Regions from separate parts of the Micromonospora matsumotoense genome, predicted to be linked through region 2. Evidence: predicted binding sites of a transcription regulator. Region 2 holds the regulator's gene; each other region holds the start of a gene.
What was found. The regulator HrcA, encoded in region 2, represses chaperone genes, less so after heat shock. The targets are predictions, from matches to a motif close to GGTTNGCACNCTCNNNNNGAGNGTGCNAACC.
Positions count from the first base shown of each region.

Region 1: a site for HrcA is predicted at 7,956-7,986, ahead of groES (co-chaperone GroES). Genes of this name have one in related genera too.
Region 3: a site for HrcA is predicted at 7,801-7,831, ahead of groL (chaperonin GroEL). Genes of this name have one in related genera too.

Region 1 covers NZ_CP192025.1:6,477,020-6,486,999, forward strand. The annotation lists gene ACQP1S_RS27560 (DUF5319 domain-containing protein) at 185-595, shown strand; gene ACQP1S_RS27565 (LuxR C-terminal-related transcriptional regulator) at 608-1,432, opposite strand; gene ACQP1S_RS27570 (WhiB family transcriptional regulator) at 1,688-2,071, shown strand; gene ACQP1S_RS27575 (non-reducing end alpha-L-arabinofuranosidase family hydrolase) at 2,318-3,772, opposite strand; gene ACQP1S_RS27580 (molybdopterin-dependent oxidoreductase) at 3,953-5,665, opposite strand; gene groL (chaperonin GroEL) at 5,794-7,434, opposite strand; gene groES (co-chaperone GroES) at 7,507-7,821, opposite strand; gene ACQP1S_RS27595 (THUMP-like domain-containing protein) at 8,309-9,598, shown strand; gene ybaK (Cys-tRNA(Pro) deacylase) at 9,608-9,980, shown strand, end outside.
Region 2 covers NZ_CP192025.1:5,873,533-5,883,512, reverse strand. The annotation lists gene ACQP1S_RS24905 (MOSC domain-containing protein) at 1-376, shown strand, start outside; gene ACQP1S_RS24900 (hypothetical protein) at 407-1,270, opposite strand; gene ACQP1S_RS24895 (enoyl-CoA hydratase-related protein) at 1,479-2,288, opposite strand; gene hemW (radical SAM family heme chaperone HemW) at 2,308-3,531, shown strand; gene ACQP1S_RS24885 (DUF4870 domain-containing protein) at 3,570-4,172, opposite strand; gene hrcA (heat-inducible transcriptional repressor HrcA) at 4,410-5,432, shown strand; gene dnaJ (molecular chaperone DnaJ) at 5,506-6,651, shown strand; gene ACQP1S_RS24870 (16S rRNA (uracil(1498)-N(3))-methyltransferase) at 6,868-7,602, shown strand; gene ACQP1S_RS24865 (histidine triad nucleotide-binding protein) at 7,920-8,279, shown strand; gene ACQP1S_RS24860 (serine hydrolase domain-containing protein) at 8,378-9,718, shown strand; partial or broken gene ACQP1S_RS24855 (PhoH family protein) at 9,857-9,980, shown strand, end outside.
Region 3 covers NZ_CP192025.1:6,799,270-6,809,249, forward strand. The annotation lists gene ACQP1S_RS29120 (FAD-binding oxidoreductase) at 1-370, shown strand, start outside; gene ACQP1S_RS29125 (hypothetical protein) at 447-815, opposite strand; gene ACQP1S_RS29130 (glycerol-3-phosphate dehydrogenase/oxidase) at 1,070-2,911, opposite strand; gene ACQP1S_RS29135 (S8 family serine peptidase) at 3,472-5,916, shown strand; gene groL (chaperonin GroEL) at 5,978-7,600, opposite strand; gene ACQP1S_RS29145 (hypothetical protein) at 7,879-8,829, opposite strand; gene ACQP1S_RS29150 (cold-shock protein) at 9,142-9,345, opposite strand; gene ACQP1S_RS29155 (N-acetyltransferase family protein) at 9,569-9,980, shown strand, end outside.

The sequences.
Region 1 (9,980 bases), 600 kb from region 2:
TGAGCTGCTCGGATGGGATTCAGCGAGGCGGCGCGCGCGGCACCGGCGCACGCCGGGGTGACGGCGAGTCGTCTCATCGTACCCACTGAGCTGGGCGGCCCTCGCCGGCGACCGGCCGGCGTCGGCGACGCCACAGCGACCGCCGGGGGGCGCGTGCCGCGAGGGTTGGGTCTACGGTGAGGGGGTGCACGACGAGCCCATCGACCCGTTCAACGGCGACCCGGCCGATCCGGCTGCGGGGCTGGACGATCCGGGCGACGACGCCCCACTCGACCCGCTGACCGAGGTCGAGCGGCAGGACGTGCTGGAAGACCTCGCCGATCTGGAGATCTACCAGGCCCTGCTGGCCCCGATCGGGGTACGCGGGCTGGTCATCGAGTGCGAGGACTGCCGCGAGCCGCACTACTTCGACTGGGACCTGCTCCGGGGCAACCTGCGTCACCTGCTCAGCTCGGGCCGTCCCCGGGTGCACGAGCCGGCCTACGACCCCGACCCGGACCACTACGTCACCTGGGACTACGCCCGCGGCTATGCCGACGGGGTGCACGACACCCTGACCGAATCCACCGCGGACGACCCCGACCCGGAGGACTGACCGCCGGGACGCTCAGGCGACCAGGCCGGCACGGAAGCCGGCGGCCACCGCATGCGCCCGGTCCCGGGCACCGAGCTTGCGGAACAGCCGCCGGGCGTGCGTCTTGACGGTGTCCTCCGAGACGAACAGCTCCCGGCCGATCTCCGCGTTGCTCTTGCCCTCGGCCATACCGAGCAGCACCTGGAGTTCGCGCTCGGTCAACCCGACCGAGGTCCGACCGCTGCGCGCGCCGGGAGCCGGTCGCGGCGACGCGCCGGCCGGGTGCGACTCGGCCGGTCCGGCCTCCGGCTCGCCGTCGACCTCGTCGTCACCACGCTGCACGGGCACCACCGACGGCGCTCCGGGCGGCCCCTCGGCCGCCGCCGGCGACCAGCCCGCTCCCGGCGTACGACCGGTGGCGGGTCGGGGTGGCGCACCGACCGAGGCGGTGTCCCGGGCGGGGTCGGCGACCCGGTGCCGGGCGGGCCGACCGGGTGCGGAGAGCAGCAGCAGCGCCTTCGCCACCGCGCTGGTCAGGTCGTGGTCGGCGCCCTGGATCAGGCCCCGCGCCCCGGCGCTGATGGTGGCCGCCGCCGCCTCCGACTCCTCGGTGCCGAGCAGCAGCACCGCGGCCTGCGGCGCGCGGGCCAGCACCCGGCGGACGAAGCCGGCGCTGTCCGGCCGGGTGAGCGCCGTGTCGGCGAGCACCACGTCGACCGGGCGCTCGGCGAGCCGCAGCATCACCTCGGGATCGGAGACGGCCGTCCGGATGACCGCGGCCAGGCCGAGTCGCGCCGCCGCATTGGTCAACTGCTGCGCGGCGGCCGGTGTCCGAACGCATACGAGAACGGTACGCAAGGTGGTCTCCTCTCCGGACACGAGCAGACCATGACGGGGTCCACCGGGGAGGAGGTTCCGGGCAATCCTCCGAACTTTTCCGACATTTAGGTCATAAGCCGCAGGCTGCTCGGGTTTTCGATCTCAACACGTGTGAGTCGGCGCGGGTTCGGGTACCGAGGCTCCAGGCCGGAAGGCGGTACGCCAGCGCGGACCACAGCCCGGACGCCGGTTCAACGAGGATCTCCGCGGTGCCGCGCGGGAGGAGGGGTGCTGATGTCGAACGTACGTAGACTGCCCGGACCCATCGTCGACCTGTGGGACTGGCAGCGTCTCGGTGCCTGCCGGGGCCGGGACAGCGCCCAGTTCTTCCACCCGGACGGCGAGCGCGGCTCGTCCCGGCTGCGCCGGGAGTCCGGCGCCAAGTCCGTCTGCCAGGCCTGCCCGGTGCGCGCCGAGTGCGCGGCGCACGCCCTCGCGGTCCGCGAGCCGTACGGCGTCTGGGGTGGCCTCAGTGAGTCGGAGCGGCTGCGGCTGCTCGCCCTCGGCTGGGAGGACCTGGCCGACCGCCGGCAGACCCGGGTGGACATCGCCCGCATGGAGGCCCGCCTCGGCGCTCCGCACAAGACCGCCATGCCGGCCCAGCGCAAGATCGCCTGACCGACCCAGCACACCTCGACGAGGCCGCACTCCGATCTCCGGAGCGCGGCCTCGTCGTTTCCCCGGCCCCTGGTCCCGACACCGGGCCGGCCGACACACACGAAGAGCGGGGCGGGCCCGGCATCGCCGGACCCGCCCCTCATTCCACCCGATCCTGCTCCCGAGCCGTCCTACGGCTCACCCGGTGCGGCGTACGCCGCCGGTCGCGGGAGGCGGGAACAGCGGGGTCCCACCTGCGTCACGCCGTCAGCGCCGCAGGGTCAGCAGACCCGGCCGGTACGGCAGCAGGCCGTAGTCGACGCCGTCGGAGCTGGGGGAACGACCCTGGTAGAGCAGCTGCAAGTTGCACGGGTCGATCGTGTTCGTCTGATCCGCGCTGGTGCGCAGCAGCTCACCGTGGCTGATGTCGTTGGTCCAGGTGGCACCGCTGTTGGCCTTGCCCGCGAACGGGTTGTTGTAGGTCGTCGCGTTCGGCGTCCAGGTGCCGCCCAGGCTGGTCGCCGTGAACGAGCGGAAGTAGCGCTCCCAGGAGCTGGTCCTGGCCTCGATGATCATCAGGTACTGGTTGCGGCCCTGCACCTTGTAGACCTGCGGCGCCTCGAAGATGTTTTCCGAGGTGTCGCTCATGATGGTCGTGTAGTTGGCACCGAAGCTGCCCGGGAAGTTCCCGATCGGCATGATCTGGCGGTAGATCCTGCCGTTGTCGCCAGCGAAGAACAGGTACATGTTCTGGTCGTCGCCGATGATCGTCTGGTCGATCACCCCGGTGCCGGAGTCGGTGATCTTCGCGGTCGACAGGGTCTGCGCGGCCGACCAGCCGTTGGCGTTGGCCGGGTTGGTCGACGTGCGGTACGAGAACGACGTCCCGCCCCACTGGTGGGCGAGAACCCAGATGTTCTTCGGCGCGAAGTAGAACAGCGACGGCGCGACGGTGCCCTGGCTCATGGTGTTCTGGGTGGCCGAGCCGAGCTGGTTGAGGTTGTCGACCAGGCTGAAGTTCATCGAACCCCAGCCGCCGGTGGCGCTGCTGCTGTGGGTGGTGGCGTACACCAACTGCTTGCCCTGGTAGGGGGCGATGGTGAAGTCCTTGAGTGACGCCCAGCCGGCCTTCGGCTGCGCCAGCGGGCCGGTCGACGACCAGCGGTAGGACGTCGGCAGGGAGCAGTTGCCCGGCGGCGGGGTGGTCGGCGGCGGCGTGGTCGGCGGGGGCGTGGTCGGCGGCGGGGTGGTCGGCGGCGGGGTCGTGGGGGGCGGGGTGGTCGGCGGCGGGGTGGTCGGGTTCGGGTCACCGTTGCAGGCCACCCCGTTGAGCGCGAAGCTCGTCGGGACCGGGTTGCTGGACGTCCAGGCCCCGTTGAAGCCGAACGACACCGAGCCGTTGGTCGGGATCGCACCGTTGTAGCTCATGTTCTTGGCGGTCACCGCCGAACCGCTCTGCGTCACGGTGGCGTTCCACGCCTGCGTCACCGACTGCCCGGAACCGAAGGCCCAGGTCAGCGTCCAACTGCTCAGCGCGTCGCCCAGGTTGGTGATCGCGACGTTGGCACCGAAGCCGCCGCCCCACTCCGAGGAGACGGTGTAGTTCACCGAACAGCCCGCCGCGGCGGCACCCGCCGGCAACGCGGTGACGATCCCCGCCGAGGCCAGCAACGCGACACCGGCCGAGACCAGGCCGACATTGGCCGATCTGGATCTGGACATAAAACACCCTCCTGACGGGATGGCGACCTGCACATTGGTGGTGGTCGTTGTTAGGTGAACGTTAACAGTCGCGTCAGGTATGTTACGGGAGCGCTCCCACAGCCTCAACCCTCGACACCACCGGGGAATTTCCGGTAATCAACATATCGATCATGACTGATGACCCAGGGTGCTGTGAAATCAGCGGACGGTGACTGTGACGCTGTGCCAACCGGTGGCGCCGTCCGGGGCCACCGGGGCGGCCAGCGGAGTCTGGGTCTCGCCGTCCCGGTCGGTCGCCCGCACCTGGAGGGTGTGCTCACCGGCGGTCGCCGGCCAGCGCCACGACCACTGCACCCAGGTGTCCACCGACACCGCCGGGGCGAGGGTCGCCTCCTGCCACCCACCGCCGTCCACCCGTACCTCGACCCGGCTGATCCCCCGGTGCTGCGCCCAGGCCACCCCGGCCACCACCACCTCACCGGCGGTCAGCCGGTTGCGCGGGCGCGGGGTGTCGATCCTCGACTGGGTCTTCACCGGCCCCTGCGCCGACCAGCCACGCGGCACCCAGTACGCGTCGAAGTCGGCGAAGCTGGTCAGCTCCAGCTCGGTGACCCACTTGCAGGCCGACACGTACCCGTAGAGGCCGGGCACCACCATCCGCACCGGGAAGCCGTGCTCGACCGGCAGCGGCTCGCCGTTCATCCCCACCGCCAGCAGGGCGTCCCGGCCGTCGCGCAGCGCCGCCGTGGGGGTGCCGCAGGTCCAACCGTCGACCGAGCGGCCGACCACCTGGTCGGCCCCCTCCTCCGGCTCCGCCTCGTCGAGCAGTTCCCGGATCGGTACGCCCAGCCAGCGGGCGTTGCCGATCAGGTCCCCGCCCACCTCGTTGGAGACGCAGGCCAGCGTGACGTAGCGCTCCACCATCGGGCGGGCGAGCAACTCGGCGAAGGTCAACTCGATCGGATTGCGTACCCGGCCGTGGATGCGCAACCGCCAGGTCGCCGGATCGACCTGCGGCACCACCAGCGCCGTGTCGATCCGGTAGAAGCCGCTGTTCGGGGTGGTGTAGGGGGCGAGCTGGGCCAGCGACAGATCCGCACCGGGCGGCACCGCCGGCGCCACCGCCGACGGGGTGGGCAACGCGACCGCCTCCCGGGCCGCCGAGACCCCCCGTCGACCGGCGAGCCAGTGCCCGCCCAGCCCCACCACGGTCGCCGCGCCCGCCAGCAGGCCCGCACCGCGCAGGAACCGCCGCCGGGACTCCGGGTCGGTCGGCTCCAACGGCTCCCACCCGGCCGGCGGCACAACCGGCGATCCGGGCGTCGGGGGCGGCGGAGTCGGGGGCGGCCCGGTCGTCCCGGCCTTCAGTGACGGCTCGACCGACGACGACCCGGACTTCGGCGATGGGGACGGCTCGGGGGTCGGGGCCGAGGGGGCGGCGGGCAGGGGGGTGGGTGGCCGCCAGGGCCAGGGGTCGAGCTGCCACGGGCCGGCCACGAAAGCCCAGAGCACCAGCGCGCCCAGCCCCCCGCCGACCAGGGCGGGAAGCGCATCGGCGGCATCCGCGCCGGCCCGGGTGAGCGCGGCGGCGGCACCGAGGCCGGCGAACGCCGCGATGCCCACCAGTCCGACGGAGAGCCGGCGTGCGGCCAGCGCGCCGATCCCGGCGGCGAACGCCGCCAGCAGCACCGCCGTCCCGACCAGCAGGGCGATCTTGTCGTACGTGCCGAAGACGTCGATGGCGAACTGCTTGAGCGGCTCGGGAACCACGTCGACCACCACCCCGCCGACGGCGATCAGCGGGGCGGAACGGGGACCGGTGAGGACGGCGACCGGCTCGGCGACACCGATGGCCACCACGGCGGCGGTGACCCCGGCCAGGGCGGCGAAGCCGCGGGGGGTGGTGCTCATCCGGCCAGTGTCGTCGATCGCCCGCCCCGGTTGCCAGCACGTCACCGTTCCGTAAGCAGCTGCCCCCGGACGCGTCAGGGCGCACCGCCGACGTACGACGATGCGCCCTGAACAGGCGTGCTACCGGGTCAGAACCCCGGGCCGTGCTGGTGGCCGTGACCGTGGCCGTGCCCACCGGCGGCAGCCGGCTCCGGCTGCTCCGGCTTCTCCACCACGAGGCTCTCGGTGGTCAGCAGCAGACCGGCGATCGACGCGGCGTTGGTGACCGCGTTACGGGTCACCTTCACCGGGTCGATGATGCCGGACTTCACCAGGTCGACGTACTCGCCCTTGGCGGCGTCGAGGCCGTGGCCCCACTCCTTGCCGGCGACCTTCTCGACCACCACGTAACCGTCGTGGCCGGCGTTCTGGGCGATCCAGCGCAGCGGCTCGACCAGCGACTTGCGCACGATCGAGACACCGACCTTCTCGTCACCGGTGAAGCCGAGGTCGTCGTCGAGCACCGAACGGATCTGGGCCAGCGCGGCGCCGCCGCCGGGAACCGTGCCCTCCTCGACCGCTGCCTTGGTCGCGGCGATCGCGTCCTCGATGCGGTGCTTGCGCTCCTTCATCTCGACCTCGGTCGCCGCGCCCGCCTTGATGACCGCGATGCCGCCGGAGAGCTTCGCCAGCCGCTCGGCCAGCTTCTCCCGGTCCCAGTCGGAGTCGGACGCCTCGATCTCCTTGCGGATCTGGGCGACCCGGTCGGCGACCTCGGCGGACTGGCCGCCGCCGTCGATGACGGTGGTGTTCTCCTTGTCGACCACGACGCGCCGGGCGGTGCCGAGCGCCTCCAGGCCGACCTGGTCGAGCCGGTAGCCCAGCTCCGGGGCGACCAGCTCGGCGCCGGTCAGGATCGCCATGTCCTGGAGCATCGCCTTGCGGCGGTCGCCGAAGCCGGGGGCCTTGACCGCGCAGACCTTGATGGTCTTGCGGATCGCGTTGACCACCAGGGTCGACAGCGCCTGGCCGTCGACGTCCTCGGCGACGATCAGCAGCGGCTTGCTGTTCTGGAGGACCTTCTCCAGCAGCGGCAGCAGCTCCTCGATCGCCGAGATCTTCTGCGTGGTGATGAGGATGTACGGGTCGTCCAGCACCGACTCCTGCGACTCGGAGTCCGTGACGAAGTTCGGCGAGATGAAGCCCTTGTCGAACTGGAGACCCTCGGTCACCTCCAGCTCGGTGGTGAGGGTGGAGCCCTCCTCGACGGTGATGACACCGTCGCGGCCGACCCGCTCCATCGCCTCGGCGATCAGCTCGCCGATGGTGGCGTCCTGCGCGGAGATCGTCGCGACGTGCGCGATCGACTCCTTGTCGGCCACCTCGGCGGCCCGGCCGAGCAGCGCCTCGGAGACCTTGGCGGCCGCCGCGTCGACACCCCGCTTGAGGCCGGCCGGGTTGGCCCCGGCGGTCACGTTGCGCAGGCCCTCGCGCACCATCGCCTGGGCCAGCACGGTCGCGGTGGTGGTCCCGTCGCCGGCGACGTCGTTGGTCTTCGTCGCCACCTCCTTGACCAGCTGCGCGCCGAGGTTCTCGTACGGGTTGGTGAGCTCGATCTCCTTGGCGATGGTCACACCATCGTTGGTGATCGTCGGCGCACCGAATTTCTTGTCCAGGACGACGTTGCGCCCGCGCGGGCCGAGGGTGACCTTGACCGTGTCCGCGAGGGCGTTGACACCGTGCTCCAGCAGGTGCCGGGCGTCGTCCGAGAAGCTCAGGATCTTCGCCATGAATGTCCCTTCGAAGCGTCGTCGCCCCGGCCCGGCGAGCCGGACCGGGGCGACGACACTGGAATCGGTTGGTTACTTCTCGATGACCGCGAGAACGTCGCGGGCGGAGAGCACCAGGTACTCCTCGCCGGCGTACTTGATCTCGGTGCCGCCGTACTTCGAGTAGAGAACGGTGTCGCCGACCTTGACGTCGAGCGGCACGCGGTTGCCCTTGTCGTCGATCCGGCCCGGGCCGACGGCGAGGACAGTGCCCTCCTGCGGCTTCTCCTTGGCGGTGTCGGGGATCACGATGCCCGACGCCGTGGTGGTCTCAGCCTCGTTCGCCTGGACCACGATGCGGTCCTCGAGCGGCTTGATCGCAACCTTGGTCGCGGTAGTCACGGGCATACCCTCCTGGGGTACTTGGTTTCGTTGCCGGCCGAGAGTCCGACCAGCGTCAATCTGCCACATGCCACCGGGCGGGGCCGTCGTCGCGGGTGCCGGTCCGCCTGGCGTTCAGCACCCGGGCCAGGTGGCCCGGACGCTGGCACCCTCAGGGTGAGAGTGCTAATCGCAGGTTATTCCTCGGCTAGCACTCCGTCAAGGAGAGTGCCAACGTGCCACCCGCCGTGTCGTCACCGTTCCACCGCCAAGCATGATCACCCACCACCCCCCGACCCGCCGCCACATCCCTGTCCGCCGCCGCATCCGGCCCGCCCGGGTGGTGATCAACTCAATGGTGGCGATGTTGCGGTGACAACACCGCCCGGACACCGCAACATCGGCCCCACTGAGTCGATCTTGCGGGGAGGCGGATCGTGCCGGATCGTGCGGGGAGCGGTCGCGGGTCGGCACCGGCGGAAACCCCGGACCGGCCGGGCCGGACAATGGGGGCGTGGATCTCGACCAGTTCGCCGCGCTGCGTACCCCCGAGGGGTCGGCCGTGCTCGCCGCGGCGACCGAGGTGGCCGGCGGCGATCCGCTGGTCGCGGCGGCGGCGCTGCGGTCACGCGGGGTGCCGCCCGGGTTGGCCGCCGCCGCGCTGACCCAGGCCGAGCTGCGCCGCCGGGCGGTCGGCAAGTTCGGCCCGGAGGCGGCCGGGATGTTCCTCACCCGCCCAGGCCTGGAGCAGGCCACCCGGCGGGTGGTCGCCGACCGGCGGGCCGCCCGACTCGCCGCCGCCGGGGTGCGCACCCTCGCCGACCTGGGCTGCGGCCTCGGTGCCGACGCGCTCGCCGCCGCCCGCGCCGGCATCCGGGTGTACGGGGTGGAGGCCGACCCGGTCACCGCCGCGCTGGCCGCCGCGAACGCCGAGGCCGCCGGGCTGGCCGGGAGATTCACCGTCGAGTGCGGCGACGCGACGGCGTTCGACGTGAGCCGGGTCGACGCGGTCTTCTGCGATCCGGCCCGGCGGCAGGGCGGCACCGGACGACGGATCTTCGACCCGAACGCCTACTCGCCACCGTGGGACTTCGTCACCGGGCTGGCCGGGCGGGTGCCGCACACGGTGGTGAAGGTGGCCCCCGGGCTCGACCACGCGCTGATCCCGGCCGGGGCCGAGGCGGAGTGGGTCAGCGTCGACGGCGACCTGGTCGAGGCGGCCCTCTGGGGCGGCCCGCTCGCCGAGGTGCCCCGCCGGGCGACCGTGCTGCGACCGGGACCCACCGCCCGCCAGCGCCCGACAGACGACTCAGGCGAACCGGGCCGTCCGGCGGACGGCCCGGACGGCCCCGGCGGCCCGGCGACGCGCGGCCACCAGTTGACCGGTACGGGCGACGTGGAGGCGAAGGTCGGACCGGTCCGGCGCTACCTGTACGACCCGGACCCGGCGGTGGTCCGGGCGCACCTGGTCGCCGAGCTGGCCGACACGCTCGACGCGACGCTGGCCGACCCGAGCATCGCCTACCTGTACGCGGACACCCCGCAGCCGACCCCGTTCGGCAGGTGCCTGGAGATCGTCGACGTGCTGCCGTTCTCGCTGAAGCGGCTGCGCGCGCTGCTGCGGGAGCGTCGGGTCGGCCGGGTGGAGATCCTCAAGCGGGGCTCGGCGCTGGTGCCCGAACAACTGCGCCGGGACCTGAGGCTGGCCGGGGAGCACCCGGCCAGCCTGGTGCTGACCCGGGTGGCCGGGGCGCCGACGGTGCTGATCGGTCGACCGGTCGCGGGTACGGGCACGCCGGGCTAGCGTGACCGCATGGCGGGACCGGCCACCGCGGCGACGGCGCTGCTGACCAAGCGGAAGATCGCGTACCGCACCCATCCGTACGACGTGTCCCCGGACGCGCCGCACTACGGCGCGCTGGTCGCGGCGGCGCTCGGGGTGCCACCGGAGCGGGTGTTCAAGACGCTGGTCGCCGAGGTGGACGGGGCGCTGGCGGTGGCGGTCGTCCCGGTCACCGGTGAGCTGGACCTCAAGGCGCTGGCGGCGGCGCTGGGTGGCAAGCGGGCCGTGCTGGCCGACCGCGCCGCCGCCGAGCGGAGCACCGGTTACGTGCGGGGCGGGATCAGCCCGCTGGGTCAGCGGCGACGGCTGCCGACGGTGGTGGACGCCTCCGCGCTGGACCACG
Region 2 (9,980 bases):
CCTGACCACCTGGGCGGTGGACGTCACCGGCGCGGTGATCGGCGAACGCTGGTCCGTCGGGTCGGCGCTGCTCCAGGTCACCAAGCCGCGCACCCCGTGCCTGACCTTCGCCGGCTTCTGGGGGGTGCCCGACCTGATCAAGCGGTTCACCGTCCGGGCCACGCCCGGGGCGTACCTGCGGGTGCTGCGCGACGGTGAGGTCGGCGCGGGCGACCCGGTCGAGGTGGTGGACCGGCCGGCGCACGGGGTCACCATCGGTGAGGTGTTCCGGGCCACGAGCCTGGAGCCGGAGCTGCTGCCCCGACTGCTCGACGTCCCCGAGTTGCCCGCCTCGACCATGGAGAAGGTGCGTCGCCGGCTGAACGTCGCCGGCTGACCGCACCGGCCCGCCGATCCGGCAACCCCGTCAGGCGTTGTCGGCGAAGACCTCGGCCAGCACCCGGGCCTCGGTCGGCCGGCCGTCGGAGACCTTCGCCCACCGACCGTTGTCGGCGCTCCACTCCAGGCCACCGAAGCGGACCCGCTTCACCCCGTGGTCGGGGGCGTGCGAGACCAGCCAGTGCGCGTACCGCCAGCCGTCGCGGGCGTCCGTGGCGGGCACCGTCACGTCGGTCAGCTCGGCCACCGCACCGGCGTCGGGCAACCCCCAGTCCAGGGTCAGGCCGCGGGTCAGCTCGGCCACCGCCGCCTGCCCGCGCATCACCGGGGTACGCCCGACCGTGCAGGCCACCGCGCCGGTCGCCTCACCGAGCAGGGCCCGCGCCAGCACCTGGGACTCGTCCGCCCACTTCTGGTACGCCGTCGGGTACGCCGACCGCTGCACCGCCTGGGCGGCGTCGGTGACCTCCATCCGCTCCCAGCCGCGTACCTTCTTCAACGCCTTGTAGAACCGGTTCGCCGCGTACCGCTGGTCGCGGATCTGCTCCGGGGTGCCCCAACCCTGGCTGGGGCGCTGCTGGAACAGGCCGAGCGAGTCCCGGTCGCCGTGGGCGAGGTTACGCAGCCCCGACTCCTGGTAGGCGGTGGCCAGGGCGACCACCACGGCCTGCTCCGGCATCTGCCGCTGCATGCCGATCGCGGCGATGGTGGCCGCGTTGGCCATCTGGTCGGCGTCCAGCTTCACGGTGCCGTCGGCCTGCACGGTGCAGTTGCGGCCGGCGGTCGGGAGCCGAAGCTCCCCGTCGAGCTGACGGACTCCCCAGCCCCCGACGATGGCGAACAACGCCACCACGACACCGGCTGCCACGAATGTCCGTGTTCGCACCCGCACCTCCCGTTTCAGCGTTCGCCAAGCGTACGTCGTCGACCGGCGGCACCGGGTCGGTCGACCGGTTCACGTTCCCGCAGCACCGTCCAGAAAACCCCGCCCCCGCCCGTGCCCCTCGCTCTCACCCCGCCCCGCCCGTGCCCTCGCTCTCACCCCGCACCCCGCCCGTGCCCTCGCTCTCACCCCGCACCCCCGCCCGTGCCCCTCGCTCTCACCCCGCACCCTCACCGTCCCCACCGTCCACCGCCACCACCCATCGAGCTAACCGGTTCTCGCGGAACGCCGCGACACCCTCGCGGCCCTCGGCGGACAGGAAGTAGCCGGTGGACCGGGCGGACAGGTCGGCGATCTCCGCACGCAGGTCGGTGGCCGCCGGCCGGCGCAGCAACTCCTTCGTCCCGGCCAACGCCCCCGGCGCTCCCCGGACCAGTGAGGCGCAGTACCGCGCCACCGCCGCGTCCAGCTCACCGGCCGGCACGGCGGCGGTCACCAGCCCCACCTCGGCGGCCCGCCGACCGTCGAAGGTGTCGCCGGTCAGATACAGCTCGGCGGCGGCCCGGGGGTGTAGCCGGGGCAGCACGGTCGCCGAGATCACCGCCGGGATCACCCCGATCCGCACCTCGGTGAAGGCGAACGTCGCCTCCTGCGCACAGACCGCCAGATCGGCCGCCGCGATCAGGCCGAGGCCGCCGGCCCGGGCCGGCCCGGCCACCTTCGCCAGCACCGGCTTCGGGCACTCCCGGACCGCCACCAGCACGTCACCGAGCATCCCGGCCGGCACCGACCCGCTGGCGTACGCCGCCGCCGTCTCCTTCAGGTCCGCCCCGGAGCAGAAGACCGGGCCGGTGTGGTCCAGCACGACCACCCGGACCGCGTCGTCGGCCACCGCCGCGACGATCCCGGCCAGCAGCTCGGTCATCAGCGCGGTGGAGAGCGCGTTGCGGTTGTGCGGGCTGTCCAGGGTGAGCGTCGTCACCCCACGGGCCGTGGCGACCCGCACGAGTCGGTCGGGAGAGGTCATGCCGGGCACACTAGTGGCCATGCCCGGCGTCCTTCCAGATGGTGAGACCGTTCCCGTCGACGGTGCGCTGCCCACCACCGCCCTGCGGGAGGTCGGCGCGCGCGGTTTCGGCGTCTACCTGCACGTGCCGTTCTGCGCCAGCCGCTGCGGCTACTGCGACTTCAACACCTACACCGCCGCCGAGCTGGGCGGGGGGGCCGACCGCGGGTCGTACGCCGACACGGTGCTCGCCGAGTTGGCGCTCGCCGCCCGGGTGCTCGGCGACGCCCCGCCGCCGAGGGTCGACACGGTCTTCGTCGGCGGCGGCACCCCCACCCTGCTGCCCGCCGACGACCTGGCCCGCCTGCTGGACGGCATCGACCGCACCTGGGGGCTGGCCGCCGACGCCGAGGTGACCACCGAGGCCAACCCCGAATCGGTCACCCCGGAGTCGCTGAAGAGCCTGCGGGCCGCCGGCTACACCCGGATCTCGCTGGGGATGCAGTCCGCCGCCCCCGGGGTGCTGGCGATCCTGGACCGTACCCACCGCCCGGGACGGGCCGCCGAGGCCGCCCGGGAGGCCCGTGACGCCGGGTTCGACCACGTCAACCTGGACCTGATCTACGGCACCCCGGGGGAGCGCGCCGAGGACTTCGCCGCCTCGCTGGACCAGGTGGTCGCCGCCGGGGTCGACCACGTCAGCGCGTACGCCCTGATCGTGGAGGACGGCACCCGGTTGGCCGCCCGGATGCGGCGCGGCGAGCTGCCGTACCCCTCCGACGACGTGGCGGCGGACCGTTACCTGGCGGCGGAGGCCGCCCTCGACGCGGCCGGTTTCTCCTGGTACGAGGTCTCCAACTGGGCCCGCACCGAGGCGGGCCGGTGCCGGCACAACCTGCTCTACTGGACCGGTGCCGACTGGTGGGGCCTCGGCCCGGGGGCGCACAGCCACGTCGGCGGGGTGCGCTGGTGGAACGTCAAACACCCCACGACGTACGCGCAGCGGCTCGCCGCCGGGCACTCGCCCGGCCTGGCCCGGGAGGTCCTCACCCCGGCCGAGGCGCACATGGAGGACGTGATGCTGCGGCTGCGGCTCGCCTCCGGGCTGCCGCTGACCGCGCTGGACGACGCCGGCCGGGCCGGTGCCGCCCGGGCGCTCGCCGACGGGCTGCTGGACCCGGTGGCGTACCCGCAGGGGCGGGCGGTGCTCACCCTGCGGGGCCGGCTGCTGGCCGACGCCGTGGTCCGCGACCTGCTGCCCTGAGTGGTGCCCGGCCGGCCGGGGGAGCGGCCGGCCGAGGTTCACTTGATGAAGCTGGTGGACATCGGGTAGCGGTAGGCCTGACCCTCGTTCGCCTTCATGCCGGCGATGATCCCGAACAGGATCTGGATCACCACGACCGCGATGCTGGGCAGGAAGAACAGGCACCAGCTCACGAAGAGCAGCACGAACGCGATGATCGACCAGAGGATCTGGAAGTTCAGCGCGGCCAGCGCCTGCGCCCGGACGGCCGGCGACTGCTGACCGCGCACCAGGTAGGCGATCAGCGGGGCGACGAAGCCGAGCGGGCCGAAGCTGATCAGCGCGCCGGCGGCACCGCCGAAGTGCGCAACCAGCGTCCAGGTCTTGTCCTCGCTGTTGGCGTAACCACCGGCCGGGGCGCCGTACGCGCCCCCGGTCGGATATCCGCCACCGGCCGGAGGATAGCCGCCGGGCGGGCCGTAGCCACCCGACGGCGGCTGGTCGCCGGTGGGCGGCGGATACCCGCCGGGCGGGGGATATCCGCCTGCCCCCGGTGCCCCGGACAGTGGTGCGGTGGGTGGCTCGTATGGCGAGCCCTGGCCAGCGTTCGGGTCCGGCGGGTAGCCGTCCCCCGCGCCGGGCGGGCGAGGTGGTTCAGTCATGCCCGTCACGGTAGGGGCTGCCGGCAAGGGTGCACCAGAGCGACACTGGTGAGGTTGGCCTCGACGTTCGGTCAGCGACCACGCCGGCTGTCCGCCGGGGCGGACGCACCGACGGTCCGTCGTTGATCATCGCGGCGGCGGTGCTGCCGACGTAGACTGGCACTCGCTACAGTCGAGTGCCAGAGCGCCTGCCGGACGCGGCAGGTGTCCGGGCCGACGTGCGTCAGGAGGTGGGAGATGGGTCTCGACGACCGCAAGCTGGCCGTGCTGCGGGCCATCGTCGAGGACTACGTCGCCACGCAGGAGCCCGTCGGCAGCAGGGCGCTGGTCGAGCGGCACCAGCTCGGGGTCTCCCCGGCGACCGTCCGCAATGACATGGCGGTGCTGGAGGAGGAGGGCTACATCCGGCAGCCGCACACCAGCGCCGGCCGGGTGCCCACCGACCGGGGCTACCGCCTCTTCGTCGACCGGCTCTCCCGGGTCAAGCCGCTCAGCCCCGCCGAGCGTCGGGCCATCGAGCGTTTCCTGGTCGGCGCGGTCGACCTGGACGACGTGGTGCACCGCACCGTACGACTGCTGGCGCAGCTCACCCGGCAGGTCGCCGTGGTGCAGTACCCGTCACTGGCCCGTTCGTCGGTGCGCCACCTGGAGCTGGTGCCGATCTCCACCACCCGGCTGATGCTGGTCATGATCGCCGATACCGGACGGGTCGAGCAGCGGCTGGTCGAACTGCCTACGCCGGTTTCCGCCGACGACGTCACCGACCTGCGTCGGCTGGTCAACGAGAAGCTGGTGGGCAGTCGGCTGTCCGACACTCCACCGCTGGTCCAGGCGCTGGTCGAGGAGTCTGCGACGCACCTGCGCGGCGCTATGACCACCCTGTCCACCGTGCTGCTGGAGACCCTCGTCGAACGCACCGAGGAGCGGCTGGCGTTGGCCGGCACCGCCAACCTCACCCGGGGTGGCCTGCTCGACTTCCAGGGCTCGCTCCGACCCATCCTGGAGGCGCTCGAAGAGGAGGTCGTCCTGCTCAAGCTGATCGGCGAGGCCGAGCCGAGCACCACCCGGGTACTGATCGGCGACGAGAACGAGGTCGACAACCTCCGCGCCGCCTCGGTGGTCAGCACCGGATACGGCCCCGGCAGCACCATCGTCGGCGGGATGGGCGTGCTCGGCCCGACCCGGATGGACTACCCCGGCACCATCGCCACGGTGCGGGCCGTGGCACGCTACGTGGGCGAGCTGCTGGCCCAGAACTGACCAGTCAGGGCCGACGGCCGGCTCCGGCCGCCGACCGGCGCAACGCGAGACGAACATGAGGACACGGAACGCAGTGGCCAGGGACTACTACGGCATTCTCGGCGTGGGCCGGGAAGCCTCCGATGACGAGATCAAGCGCGCCTACCGCAAGCTGGCGCGGCAGTTCCACCCGGACGTGAATCCGGACCCGGAGGCACAGGAGAAGTTCAAGGACATCAACGCCGCGTACGAGGTCCTCTCGGACGATCGGAAGCGGCAGATCGTCGACCTGGGCGGCGACCCGCTCGCCCCGGGCGGCGGGGGCGCCGGTGGCCCGGGTGGCCCCGCCGGGGCGGGCCCGTTCGTCGGCTTCCAGGACATCATGGACGCCTTCTTCGGCGGTGCGGCCGGTGGCGCGCGTGGTCCACGCCCGCGTACCCGGCCGGGGGCCGACGCGATCCTGCGGCTGGAGCTGGACCTGCACGAGACGGCCTTCGGCGTCGAGGCCCCGATCACCGTCGACACCGCCGTGCTCTGCACCACCTGCTCCGGTGCGGGCACCGCGGCCGGCACCCACCTGGCGACCTGCGAGGCGTGCGGGGGCCGGGGCGAGGTGCAGTCGGTGCAACGGACCTTCCTCGGTCAGGTGGTGTCGGCCCGACCGTGCACCGTCTGCCAGGGGTACGGCACCACCATCCCGCACCCCTGCCCGACCTGCGCCGGCGACGGCCGGGTGCGGACCCGCCGCTCGCTGACCGTGAAGATCCCGGCCGGGGTCGAGGACGGCATGCGGATCCGGCTGGCCCAGCAGGGCGAGGTCGGCCCGGGTGGTGGCACCGCCGGTGACCTCTACGTCGAGATCCACGAGCGCCCGCACGACGTCTACTCCCGCAAGGGCGACGACCTGCACTGCCGGGTCACCGTCCCGATGACCGCCGCCGCGCTGGGCACCCGGCTGACCATCAAGACGCTGGACAGCGAGGAGACCGTCGACGTCAAGGCCGGCACCCAGCCCGGGAGCACGCTGCGGTTGCGCGCCCGGGGCGTACCCCACCTGCGCGGCACCGGCCGGGGTGACCTCTACGTCCACCTCGACGTGCGCACCCCCACCAAGCTCGACGTCGACCAGGAGAAGATGCTGCGGGACTTCGCCAAGACCCGGGGCGAGGAGGTCGCCGAACTGAGCAAGCAGGGCGGCTTCTTCTCCCGGATGCGCGACGCCTTCAACGGCCACGCCTGACCCGGGGCCGGCCCGGTCCGGCCCCGTTCGGCCGCGTTCCCTCCTGCCGTCGCCGTCGCCGTCGCCGGTGTGGTGTCGGCCGGGCGGCTCGGCGTGGTGGTGAGGCGGGCGGGTTCCGGCCAGCCGGCCCCGGTCGAGGGTGCCCGGCCCGACTCCCCTCGGACGCCCCGGGCCCGGCCCGGGGCGGCGGGGTCCCGGGCGGCTAGCCTGATCGTCGTGTCCGCGCCGCTGTTCCTGGTCGAGTCGCTGCCCACCGCCGACCAGCTCACCCTGGACGGCCCCGAGGGGCACCACGCCGCCACCGTGCAACGGCTGCGCGTCGGCGAGGAACTGCTGCTCGCCGACGGGCGGGGTGGCACCGCCGCCGCCGTGGTCACCGCCGTCGGCCGGGGCACCCTCGACCTCACCGTCACCTCCCGGGGGTACGTCGACGCGGACGTCCCCCGGCTGGTCGTGGTGCAGGGCATCGCCAAGGGCGACCGGGGTGAACTGGCCGTGCAGGCGATGACCGAGGTCGGGGTGGACGAGATCGTGCCCTGGGCGGCGTCCCGTTCGGTGGTGCAGTGGCGCGGCGACCGGGGCGTACGGGCCCGGGAGAAGTGGGCGGCGACCGCCCGGGAGGCGGCCAAGCAGGCCCGCCGGGCCTGGTTGCCGGTGGTGGCCGGAGCACCGGACGAGTCCACCGCCGCGGTGGCCCGCCGGATCGCCGGGGCCGGCGCGGCGTTCGTCCTGCACGAGGAGGCCGACGAGCGGCTGACCACGGTCGAGCTGCCGACCACCGGTGAGATCGTCCTCGTGGTCGGACCCGAGGGTGGCATCGCTCCGACCGAGCTGACCGTCTTCACCGAGGCGGGTGCCCGCCCGGTACGGCTGGGCCCCTCGGTCCTGCGCACCTCCACCGCCGGCGTGGCCGCCCTCTCCGTCCTGGCCACCCGTCTACCCCGCTGGTAACCCCCGCTCCCCTCCTCCCTCCGGCTCCGTTCTTCCCTCCCCGCCCGCCTCCGCCTCTCCCCGGTGATCAAGAGGTTTACGTCATCCGCGAGTCCAATCCCGCCCCAAACTTCTTGATCACCGGGCCCACCACCCAGCCCTTGGCGTTGGTGGCTGGTGATCAAGAAGTTTGGGTCATTTGGAGGCTTGAAGTTGGCGTAAAGCTCTTGATCACCGGGGCGGGGCGGAGGCGGGGCGGGGCTGGCCGGGGCTGGCGGGGTCGGCGGGTCGGGGTGGGGGCGGGTCGGGGTGGTGGGGGTGGTCTTTAGAGTGGGGGGATGGGAGCCGACTGTCTGTTCTGCCGCATCGTCGCCGGGGAGATTCCGGCCACCATCGTCAAGGAGACCGCCACCACCCTGGCCTTCCGCGACATCGGGCCGAAGGCGCCGGTGCACGTGCTCGTCATCCCCAAGGAGCACTACGCCGACGTGGCGACGCTCGGCCAGGGCGACCCGGGGCTGGCCGGTGAGGTGCTGGCCACGGCTGCCGTGGTGGCCGAGGACGAGGGGCTGACCGGCGACGGCTTCCGGCTGATGTTCAACACCGGGCCGTACGGCGGGCAGGAGGTCTTCCACGTACACGCCCACCTGCTCGGCGGCGCGCCGCTGGGGCCCATGTTGGCCCGGGACCTGGTATGACGTCCGAAGCCGACCCGGAGGCCGGCCTGGAGCCCGACCCGAAGCCAGGCCCGTCGTCCGATCCGGACCGGGGCGGCTCGGGCCATCGGCTGGAGCGGATGGTCCGGCAGGTCCAGGCACAGGCCCGGGTGCCCGCGCTGGCGGTGGCGCTGCACCGGGCCGACCGTCCGCTCTGGACCTGCCAGGTCGGCGGCACCGGCAACGACACCGCGCTCGGCCCGCGCAGCCGGTTCCGGATCGGCTCGGTCACCAAGACCTTCACCTCGGTGCTGGTGTTGCAGTGCCGCGACGACGGGCTGCTCGACCTGGACGATCCGCTGGGCCGGCACCTGGGGTTGCCGGCGCACGGCGAGCTGACCGTACGCCGGTTGCTGTCGCACACCGCCGGGCTGCAACGGGAGCCGTACGGGGACGTCTGGGACACGCTGCGCGCGCCGCAGGTGGACGAGTTGATCGCCGACCTGGCCCGGGTCGAGCAGGTGCTGCCCCCCGGGCGCCGTTACCACTACTCCAACCTGGGCATGTCGCTGCTCGGCCGGCTGGTCGGCACGCTCCGGGGCGGCACCTGGGCCGAGGTGCTGGCCGACCGGGTGCTCACCCCGCTGGGGCTGGCCGACACCTCGGTCGACCCGGGGCCGCAGGCGGTGACCGGGTTCCTGGTCGACGCGTACTCCGACGAGGCGCATCCGGAGCCGCCGACCGACTTCGGGGCGGTCGGGCCGGCCGGCCAGTTGTGGAGCACGGCGACGGACATGGCCCGGTGGGCGGCGTTCCTGGCCGACCCGGGGGCCCTCGACCCGGCCGGGGCAGTGCTCGCCCCGGCCACCCTGGACGAGATGCGCTGGCCGGTGACGACCACCGACGAGACGGTCTGGAGGGCCGGCTTCGGGCTCGGCCTGATCCTGGTGCCGTACCCGGACCGGGTGGTGCACGTGGGGCACGACGGTGCCATGCCGGGCTTTCTGGCCGGGGTCTACGGCCGGCGCGGGGGTGACGGCACGGCCGGTGCGATGGGCTGCGCGGTGCTCGCCTCCTCGGGCACGGCGGCGCAGGTGCTGGAGCTGCCGCACCGCTTGCTGGCCGCCGCCGCCGAGCACGACCCGGCGGACATCCCGCCGTGGCGTCCGGGCCCGGGCGCGCCGGGGCCGCTGCGCGCGGTGCTGGGCCGCTGGTGGGGCGAGGGCTTCGAGTACGTCTTCAGTTGGCACGAGGGGGCGCTGCGGGCCCGGGGCGCGGACGATCCGGTGGGCCGGCCGCCGGCGGTCTTCGCGCCGACCCCGCAGTCGCCGGACGTGTTCCGGACCGTCGCCGGGCGGGAGGTCGGGGAGTTGCTGCGGCTCACCCGGGGCACCGACGGGACGGTGGTCGCGTTGCACTGGGCCACCTACCGCTTCACCCGCCACCAGGAGACCTTCGACCGGTACGACTTCCGGGCCTGACCGGGCCGACCGGGCCGGGAAAAGTGACGCGGTGCCGCAGGTGCGGAGCGGATACGATGGGAGTATCGTCCGCACGCCGCGCCAGCAGGGCACGGCGCGAGATGGAAGCAGGTGGCGCAGGGCCCCACGGCCCGATCTATGACCGGCACCCCACCTCCCGGCCCGCCCCGGGCGCAGACCAGGATCACGGTTCCCGATGCCAAGATCATGGTCAACCTGCTCGGCGCGGGCGACGAGATCCTGCGACTCGTCGAACGTTCGG
Region 3 (9,980 bases), 930 kb from region 2:
CCTGATCATCGACGACGTGGCGGTGCCCCGGGGGGCGCTCGCCACCCTGCTGGACGGGGTGGCCCGGATCGCCGCCGAGTGCGAGGTGCCGATCGGGGTGGTCGGCCACGCCGGTGACGGCAACCTGCACCCGAACATCGTGGTGGACCGGGCCGACCCGGCGAGCCTGGAGCGGGGCCGACGGGCCTTCGACGAGATCATCCGGCTCGGCCTGGACCTGGGCGGCACCTGCACCGGTGAGCACGGGGTCGGGCTGCTCAAGCGGGACTGGCTGGCCTGGGAGATCGGCCCGGTCGGCGTCCGGGTGCACCAGGCGATCAAGACGGCGCTCGACCCGACCGGGCTGCTCAACCCGGGCAAGGTGCTCTGAACCGACCCGCCGGGCCGGCCGGCGGCGGACCGGGCGGCGCGGCGGGGTCGGGGGCGGAGGCGGAGGCGGAGGCGGGTCAGCGGGTGGGTTCGGCCGGGGTGGCCTGGGTGAGCAGGAGCAGGATCTCCCCGGCCACCGCCGGTCGCTCCTCACCGGGGCAGTCCTGCGAGGTGATCAGGCCGGTCGTGGTGAGCAGGCTGGACGTCAGCGCGTCGATGCAGGTCGCCCGGTATTTGCGGACCTGGTCGGTCTCCTGGGCCAGCCGGGGGTCGGCGAGCAGCCTCTGCAACCGCTGCACCTGCTCGGCGTCCAGGGAACCGGTCGAGGTGACCCCGTCACCGGCGCAGTCGTCGCACTCCCACCGGCCGTCCGGCTCGACGGTGAGGGACCGCAGTGGACCGTCGTCGCCGAGCTTCTGCACCAGGCTGACCCGGTTGGCGGTCACCCCCGGGGATGTCGTCCCGCCCCTGCCGTCCGCTGTGGACCCGCCGTCCCGGTCGACCATCGCGCAGCCGGCCAGGCTAACCGTCAGGGCGGCAACGGCGGGGACGATGAGCGCACGTGACCACTGAGGGGGAACCACGCGCCGGAACCTATCCCACCCGGGTGCCGCCCGGAACCGGCCGACCGGCCCGCCGCCAGCGGGTGGGACCGCCCACCGCCGGCCCGCGATCGACGGGTGTCGCCGCCCGGGATCGGTCAGCGGGTGGACGTCGGGAGTTCGACGTGGCCACCCTCGACGCCGTCGACGCCCCGGTCGGCGGCGAAACCCCGGACGTCGGGCGCACCCAACCGGGCCGCGTCGGCGGTCGCGTCGTCCGGCATCAGCTGAGACTCCCGCTCCGCCTCGACCCGGGCCCGGTAGTGCGCGATCTCCCGGTCCCGGGTGGCCGCGTCCCAGCCGAGCACCGCGCCCATCAACTCCGCCGTGTGCCCGGCCGAGTCGAGGCCCCGGTGGGTCGTCTCGAAGGAGATCCGGGTACGCCGGGTCAGCACGTCCTCCAGGTGCAGCGCCCCCTCGGCCCGGGTGGCGTAGGTCACCTCGGCCGCCAGGTACTCGGGTGCGCCGGCCAGTGGTGAGGCGAGCAGCGGGTCGGCGGCGATCAGCGCCAGCAACTCCAGGGTGAGCGTGCCGTACCGCTCCAGCAGGTGCTCGACCACGCCGACCGGCACCCCGTGCCGGCGGGCCAGGTCGGCCCGGTCCCGCCACATCGAGGCGTACCCGTCGGCGCCGAGCAGTGGCAGGTCGGCAGTGCGCGAGGGGCGTACGCCCCCGAGCCGGTGGGCGGCCCGGTCGACCACGTCGGTGGCCATCACCCGGTAGGTCGTGTACTTGCCGCCCGCCACCAGCAGCAGTCCGAGCATCGGTTCGAAGACCGCGTGCTCCCGGGAGAGCTTGGAGGTGGAGTCGGCCTCGCCGGCCAGCAGCGGGCGCAGCCCGGCATAGACGCCCTCGATGTCCGCACCGGACAGCGGCCGGTCCAGCACCAGGTTGACCTGGTCGAGCAGGTACTGGATGTCGCGGGCGGAGGCGGCCGGGTGGGAGCGGTCCAGCCGCCAGTCGGTGTCGGTGGTCCCGATGATCCAGTGCCCGCCCCAAGGGATGACGAAGAGCACACTGGTCGCGGTACGCACGATCAGCCCGGTCTCGCCGGTGATCGCCGAGCGGGGCACCACCAGGTGCACCCCCTTGGACGCCCGGACCCGGATGCCGGGGCGCAGCCCGACGTCGTTGAGCATCCGGGACATGTCGTCGCTCCACACGCCGGTGGCGGCGATGACGGTGCGGGCGCGTACCTCGAACTCGGCGTCCGGGGAGCCGGGGGGCGCCTCCAGGTCGCGGACCCGGACCCCGGTGACCTCCCGGGCCTGCCGCACCAGCCCGACGGCGCGGGCGCTGCTCACCACGGTGGCACCGAGGCTGGCGGCGGTGCGGGCCAGGGTCACCACCAGTCGGGCGTCGTCGACCTGGCCGTCGTAGTAGCGGATCGCCCCGGCCAGCGCGTCGGCCCGCAGGCTGGGGAAGATCCGGCGGGCGCCCTCACGGGTCAGGTGCCGGTGCAGCGGCATCCCCCGGCCGGTGCCGAAGAGCCCGGCGAAGGCGTCGTAGGCGGCCACCCCGGCCCCGTAGTAGGAGCGGCGGAACAGCCGGGCCGGCAGGTCGCGCAGTCCCCGGCCGGCGGGGAGCGGAATCAGGAACGGGACCGGCCGCACCAGGTGCGGGGCGAGCCGGGTGGCGAGCAACCCCCGCTCGGTCAGCGCCTCGTGGACCAGGTGGAACTCCAACTGCTCCAGGTAGCGCAGGCCGCCGTGGATCAGCTTGCTGGATCGGCTGGAGGTGCCGGCGGCGAAGTCGCGGGCCTCGACCAGGGCGACCTTGAGGCCTCGGGAGGCGGCGTCCAGCGCGGCACCGGCACCGGTAGCCCCACCGCCGATGACCAGCACGTCGAACCGCTCGGCCCGGAGCCGGCGCAGGTCCGCAGCACGGCGCTCCGGCGAGAGTTGACCGGCGGCGGATCGGGTCACATTGGGGTCACGCACCCGTCCACCGTAACCCGCCCGGTCCCACCGGCAGCAAGCCCGGAGCCCGCCGAGATCCGCACCGCCCATCCGGCAACGCTCCGCAACGGGCATCCGCAGCGGGACAATGACCCTCCGTAATCAGGTCCCCGACCGGGCCTGCGACCTCCCATCCCACCCTCCACCCCTTCCACCAGCCCGAATTCCGTATCCCCACCCGCTCTCCATATCCCCCCCACGGAGCCTTTGCTCTGCTGCTCTCCACGCACCACGCACGATCAGTAACCGTCGCGCCCATGGCAGCAGAGCAAAGGCTCCGAAGGGGTAAGCCCATACCCCCGCCGCCATCACTCTCCGCTACGGCGCGGCGGGCTCATGAGGGGCAGCAGGGCAGCGGTGGCGGTGGCGGTGGCGGGAGCCAGCTGGCGCGAGGAGGAAGGCAAGCGCACGTCACCGTTCCCGGGAGCGGGGCAGGGCAGACAGGGCAGGGCAGGACACGACGGGGCGAGGACGACAGGGCGCGGCGGGCCGTCGGACCGGCACCTGCATCGAGCTGGCCGGCTGCGTCGTACTGTTTCCGGATGCTGGCCGACACACCACCTCCGCCGGGCTACGGCTTCCCGCCGAGCGCCGGCCGCCCGTCGAGCCCATGGCCGGTGGTGGCCGCCGCGCTGGCCGGCGGCTGGACGGTCGTGCTGGCCGTGCTGCTCCAGGCGGTCGGCTGGTCGGTCGAGCAGTTGCAGGTGGCCGCGGGATGGGACCGGCAGGCGTGGCTCTGGCCGGCGCTCAGCCTGGCCACTGCCGTGACGGTCGGTCTTCCCGCGCTGTTGCTGGCCCTGCTTCCCCGCTCGCCCCGGGTGCGGGCCACCGGCCGGGGTTGGCTCGGTGCCGCGCTCGCCCTGATCGCCCTCGGTTCCCTACGGGCGCTTCCCCAGGTGCACCACGAGCTGTACCTCGCCGCGCTGGCCGGCACGGCGACCCTGCTCGCGCTGCTGACCACCCGGCTGTCCGGCCCGCCCGCCACCGCCACCACATCCCCGCCCGCCACCACCACAACCCCGCCCGCAGCGGCGGACGGTGCCCGTCGGCCCCGGGCGGTCACCCTGCTGGCGATCGCGGCCGGACTGGCCCTGCTGCTGCCGTGGGTCCGGTTCGGCGCGCTGGGCGGCCTGCTGGAAACGGTGCTCGCCGCGCTCGCCGCGACGGCGGTCGGCCTGCTGGCCGGGGCGCTGTTGGGCGACCGGTTCTGGTCTCCCTTCACCGGCGACGGGCCACCCCGGGCCGCCCGTACCGTGCTGGTCGGCGGCCTGGTCGCCGGGGTGGTCCTGCTGCTGGTCGTCGCGGGCGCCGGCTACTCCGGTGCCCAGCTCCCCGCGTTGCTGTTCGTCCCGCCGGTCGGTTTCGTGCTGGGCGCGTGCCAGGTGGCGGCCCGCCGGGCCGGCGCACCGGCCGGCTCCGCGCCGGTCCGCTGGCTGGTCGGCCTGGCGGTGTTCGGCCCGTTGGCCCTCACCGACCCGGAGGAGATCTCGATCCTGCTGGCCACCACCCGCGACGTCCCGTACTGGGTCGCGGTCGCGTCCGGCGTCGGGCTCGCCGTCGCTGTCGTCCTGGCCATCGGGTACGGGGTGCTGCTCGGCCGGCCACGCGGGCGCACCCCGAGCCGGCTGGTCGCCGCGTCCAGCGCGGCCGTCCTGCTGCTCACCGTCGGCGTGGTGGACGTGGCCGCCGGCCAACCCGGCCTGTACGGCGAGCGGCTGCTGGTGGTGCTCCGCGAGCAGGCCGACCTCTCCGGCATCCCCGCCGGTACGCCCGGTCGGGCCGGCCGGGACGCCCGGACCGCCGAGGTCTACCGCCGGCTGGTGGCCACCGCCGAGCGCACCCAGGGCGCGTTGCGCCGGGACCTGACCCGACTACGTCTCGATCCGACGCCGTACTACCTGGTCAACGCGATCGAGACCGACGGCGGGCCGGCGGTGCGGGCCTGGCTCTCCGCTCGGCCGGAGGTGGCCCGGGTGCTGGTCAGCCAGCGGCTCCGACCGTTGCCCGCACCGGCACCGGTCAGCGGGGGTGACCGGCCTGCACCGACCGGCCCGGAGTGGAACATCCGGATGCTGGGCGCCGACCGGGTCTGGTCGGAGCTGGACGTCACCGGGTCCGGGGTGGTGATCGGCAGCTCGGACTCCGGGGTCGACGGCACCCATCCGACGCTGGCCGCCGGCTTCCGGGGCGGCGACGACTCCTGGTACGACCCGTGGGACCACACCCGCTCCCCGACCGACTCCGGCGGCCACGGCACCCACACCACGGCCAGCGCGGTGGGGCGCGACGGCATCGGGGTGGCCCCCGGCGCGCAGTGGGTGGGCTGCGTCAACCTCGACCGCAACCTGGGCAGTCCGGCGCACTACCTGGACTGCCTCCAGTTCATGTTGGCCCCGTTCCCGGCCGGCGGTGACCCGTTCACCGACGGTCGGCCGGAGCGGGCCCCGGACGTGCTCACGAACTCGTGGGGATGTCCGCCGGTCGAGGGCTGCGACCCGGGTGCGCTGCGCCCGGCGACCGCCGCGCTGACGGCCGCAGGCATTCTGGTGGTGGCCGCCGCCGGGAACACCGGCCCGGACTGCGGGTCGATCGTCGACCCGCCAGCGCCGTACCCGGACGTGCTGACGGTGGGCGCGGTGGGCCGGGACCGGCGCGTCACCGAATTCTCCAGTCGGGGTCCCGCCACCGGCGGGGCCGCCAAGCCGGACCTGGTCGCCCCCGGGGCGGAGATCCTCTCCGCGATGCCCGGCGGTGGCTACGCCGCCGAGGACGGCACCTCGATGGCCACCCCGCAGGTGGCGGGCGTGGTGGCGTTGATGTGGTCGGCGAATCCGGCGCTGGTCGGTGACCTGGACCGGACCCGGAGCATCCTGCGGGACACCGCGCAACCGGCCGGGCCAGCCGACCTCAGCTGCGGCCCGGTGGCGGCATCGACCGGGGCCGGGCTGGTCGACGCGTACGCGGCGGTGCGGGCAGCCCGCCGCTGACGGGACACGGAAAGGGGCGGACCGCTTGCGCGGCCCGCCCCTTTCGGCGTTGGAGCTGGACTCAGAAGTCCATGTCCCCGCCACCCGGGCCAGCCGGGGCGGCCGGGGTCTTCTCCGGCTTGTCCGCGACGACGGCCTCGGTGGTGAGGAAGAGCGCCGCGATCGACGCGGCGTTCTGCAGCGCCGACCGGGTCACCTTGGCCGGGTCGATGATGCCGGCGGCCAGCAGGTCGACGTACTCACCGCTGGCGGCGTTGAGGCCGTGACCGGCGTCCAGGTTGCGGACGCGCTCGACGACCACGCCACCCTCCAGGCCGGCGTTGACGGCGATCTGCCGCAGCGGGGCGTCCAGCGCGACCTTGACGATGTTCGCGCCGGTCGCCTCGTCACCGGCCAGGTCCAGCTTGTCGAAGGCGGTCTTGCCGGCCTGCACCAGCGCGACGCCACCACCCGGGACGATGCCCTCCTCGACGGCGGCCTTCGCGTTGCGGACGGCGTCCTCGATGCGGTGCTTGCGCTCCTTCAGCTCGACCTCGGTGGCCGCGCCGACCTTGATCACCGCGACGCCGCCGGCCAGCTTGGCCAGCCGCTCCTGCAGCTTCTCACGGTCGTAGTCGGAGTCGCTCTTGTCGATCTCGGCCCGGATCTGGTTGACCCGACCCTGGATCTGGTCGGCGTCACCGGCACCGTCGACGATGGTGGTCTCGTCCTTGGTCACCACGACCTTGCGGGCGCGGCCCAGCATGTCGAGGCCGACGGCGTCCAGCTTGAGGCCGACCTCTTCGCTGATGACCTGACCACCGGTGAGGATGGCGATGTCGGCGAGCATGGCCTTGCGGCGGTCACCGAAGCCCGGCGCCTTGACGGCGACCGACTTGAAGGTGCCCCGGACCTTGTTGACGACCAGGGTCGCCAGGGCCTCGCCCTCGATGTCCTCGGAGATGATCAGCAGCGGCTTGCCCGACTGCATGACCTTCTCCAGGATCGGGAGCAGGTCCTTCACCGAGGAGATCTTGCTGTTGACGATCAGGAGGTACGGGTCGTCGAAGACGGCCTCCATACGCTCCGGGTCGGTCATGAAGTACGCGGAGATGTAACCCTTGTCGAAGCGCATGCCCTCGGTGAGCTCAAGCTCCAGGCCGAAGGTGTTGCTCTCCTCGACGGTGATGACGCCTTCCTTGCCGACCTTGTCCATCGCCTCGGCGATGATCTCGCCGACGGTGCTGTCACCGGCGGAGATGGAGGCGGTGGAGGCGATCTGCTCCTTGGTCTCGACGTCCTTGGCGAGCTTGGACAGCTCCTCCGAGACGCTGGCCACGGCGGCCTCGATGCCCCGCTTCAGGGCCATCGGGTTGGCGCCGGCGGCCACGTTGCGCAGACCCTCGCGCACCAGGGCCTGGGCCAGGACGGTCGCCGTCGTCGTGCCGTCACCGGCGACGTCGTCGGTCTTCTTGGCGACCTCCTTGACCAGCTCGGCGCCGATCTTCTCGTACGGGTCCTCGAGCTCAATCTCCTTGGCGATGCTCACACCATCGTTGGTGATGGTGGGGGCACCCCACTTCTTCTCGAGCACCACGTTGCGGCCCTTCGGGCCGAGGGTCACCTTTACGGCGTCGGCGAGCTGGTTCATGCCCCGCTCGAGGCCGCGGCGAGCCTCTTCGTCGAACGCGATCATCTTGGCCATACGGCGTTGTCCTCCTGGACACTCACGGGCCACCCGGGTGTTGTGTCCCGGACGGGCCGCCTGGTGTACGCACCTTGGGGACGTCGCCACCTGGCGACGACGACGTCCTCCTCGGTCGGGCCGGACAGCCCGCGACGACCGGCCATGTGCCACCCGACGCCATCGAGACGTCGGTGTGACCGTGGCCCTACCGCCCCGACCATTGGCACTCAGCGTATGCGAGTGCCAATGACTTGTTTAGCACTCTCCCCTGCCGAGTGCAAGCACGATCGGGCCGGTCAGCCGAGTTCCGCCACCAGTCGCACGACGTTCACCGGCCCCTCCTGCGCCCGCTGCTCGGCGTACGTCACGACCAGGCCGACCAGTTGCACCAGGTACACCGGGACCACCAGCACCGCGCTCACCAGGATCACCGCCACCGCACCCACGGCGGTACCGGGCGCGGTGAACGGGTCGGTGCCGAACGGCAGGATGCCGACAGACTCCACCACCCCACCGAGCACACTGCCGAGGAACACCGCCAGTGCGACCAGCGCCACCCGGCCGAGCACCATGCCCAACCGGTCGTGGAACATGCGGAAGGAGCGCCCGATCGGGTTCTGCCCCTCGAACAGGTAGACCGGGCCGGCCAGGGCGAGGGCGAAGGCCAGGTAGATGCCGGGCAGCAGGCAGAGGCAGAGGCCCACCCCGACGAGCAGGCCCAGCACCAGCATCCAGCCCCACAGTCCGAGGCAGCGGCGTGCGCCGTAGCGCAGCGCGCCGGGCAGGTCGGCCGGCTGGCCGGCGGCCTGCCGGGCCACCACCCAGGTGCCGCCCGCCCAGCCGACGCCCTGCACCACCCCGAAGGCCAGCGCGACCAGGAACACCGAGACCCCGTAGATCACCAGGTCACTGAGGTAGCCGGCGGGGAGCGAGCCGTCGGCGGGCAGCGTGGTGGCGTCGGGCCCCATACCGAGCGAGAGCAGGGACACGGCCACTCCGGGCACGACCTGGGTGAGCAGCATCAACGGCAGCAGAGTCCGCCAACTCCGGCGCAACGCGCCGGTGCACCGGGCGAACCAGCCCTCCAGCCCGGCGTACGGCGGATTGACCAGCGGGTCCTCCGGACCCCAGGCACCGGCGGTGTACGGCGGGTAGCCCCCGCCCGGCGGGAAACCGCCACCACCACCCGGCGGGTAACCCGGGTACGGGCCGCCGGGAGCCGGATAACTCCAGCCGACCGGCCCCACTTCGGACGGACCCCACGGCGGCTGCCCCGACGGCGGCTGCCCCGACGAGGGCTGCCCCGACGAGGGCTGCCCCGACGAGGGCCCCCAAGAGGGCTGTCCCGACGTCGGGCCCCAGGGCGACTGCCCGGACGGTGGCCCCCACGGTCCGCCCGGTGACCCGGCAGCGGGGTCGGGTGAACCCGAAGGTGACTGGTCGGACATGAACCCTCCTCAGCGGGACGCCTGGACGGTTCACGATCTTCCCCGGCACCGACCCCCGCCGCCACCCGTCACGCGGGTGGCCCGACGGGTGGGACCCTCGACACCGCAGGGTCAGGCGATGACGCGGACCCGTTCGGCCTGCGGACCCTTCTGCCCCTGGGCGATCTCGAACTCCACCCGCTGACCGTCGTCGAGCGCCTTGTAGCCGTCCATCTCGATGGCGGAGAAGTGGACGAAGACGTCCTGCCCGCCGTCGACGGCGATGAAGCCGTAGCCCTTTTCGGAGTTGAACCACTTGACGGTGCCCTGTGCCACGGTGCACTTCCTCACTCTGCGCGGCGTTCCACAACCCCGGGATGCCGGCGGGCCGACAGCGGAGAGCCACCGTTTCGGCGATCGGTGAAGGCCGCTGAATCGGTGACCGAAATCGCACGCTACACGAGGAGTGACGACCGCGCACGACCTCAAATCGGGCTAAATCGGACGGGTATCGACCCGGTTACTCATCGGCGGTCATCGTTGCGGTATGCATGCGCACATGACATCTGCCCCGGCCCCGCCGGCGACCCGGACGGCCCCCGTGCACCGGGTGCGTCCGCAGGACGCCGCCCGGATGCGGGCGCTGCGGCTGGAGATGCTCGCGGACGCGCCACTGGCCTTCCTGGAAACCGTCGCCGAGGCCGCCGCCCGACCGCATGCCGAGTACGCGGCCCGGATCGCGTACGTGTCCCAGGGGTGTCACACCGCCCAGTTCGTCGCGGACCCGGGCGGCCGGTTGATCGGGCACGCCGGCGGAACCGTCGCCCCCGACGAGCCGGACCTGACCGTGATCTACGCGGTCTACGTGACCCCCGGCTGGCGTGGCACCGGCCTGCTCGGCGCGCTGGTCGACGAGGTGGCCGCCTGGTCCCGCGCCTGCGGCCGACCGCAGCTCATGCTGGAGGTGGTGG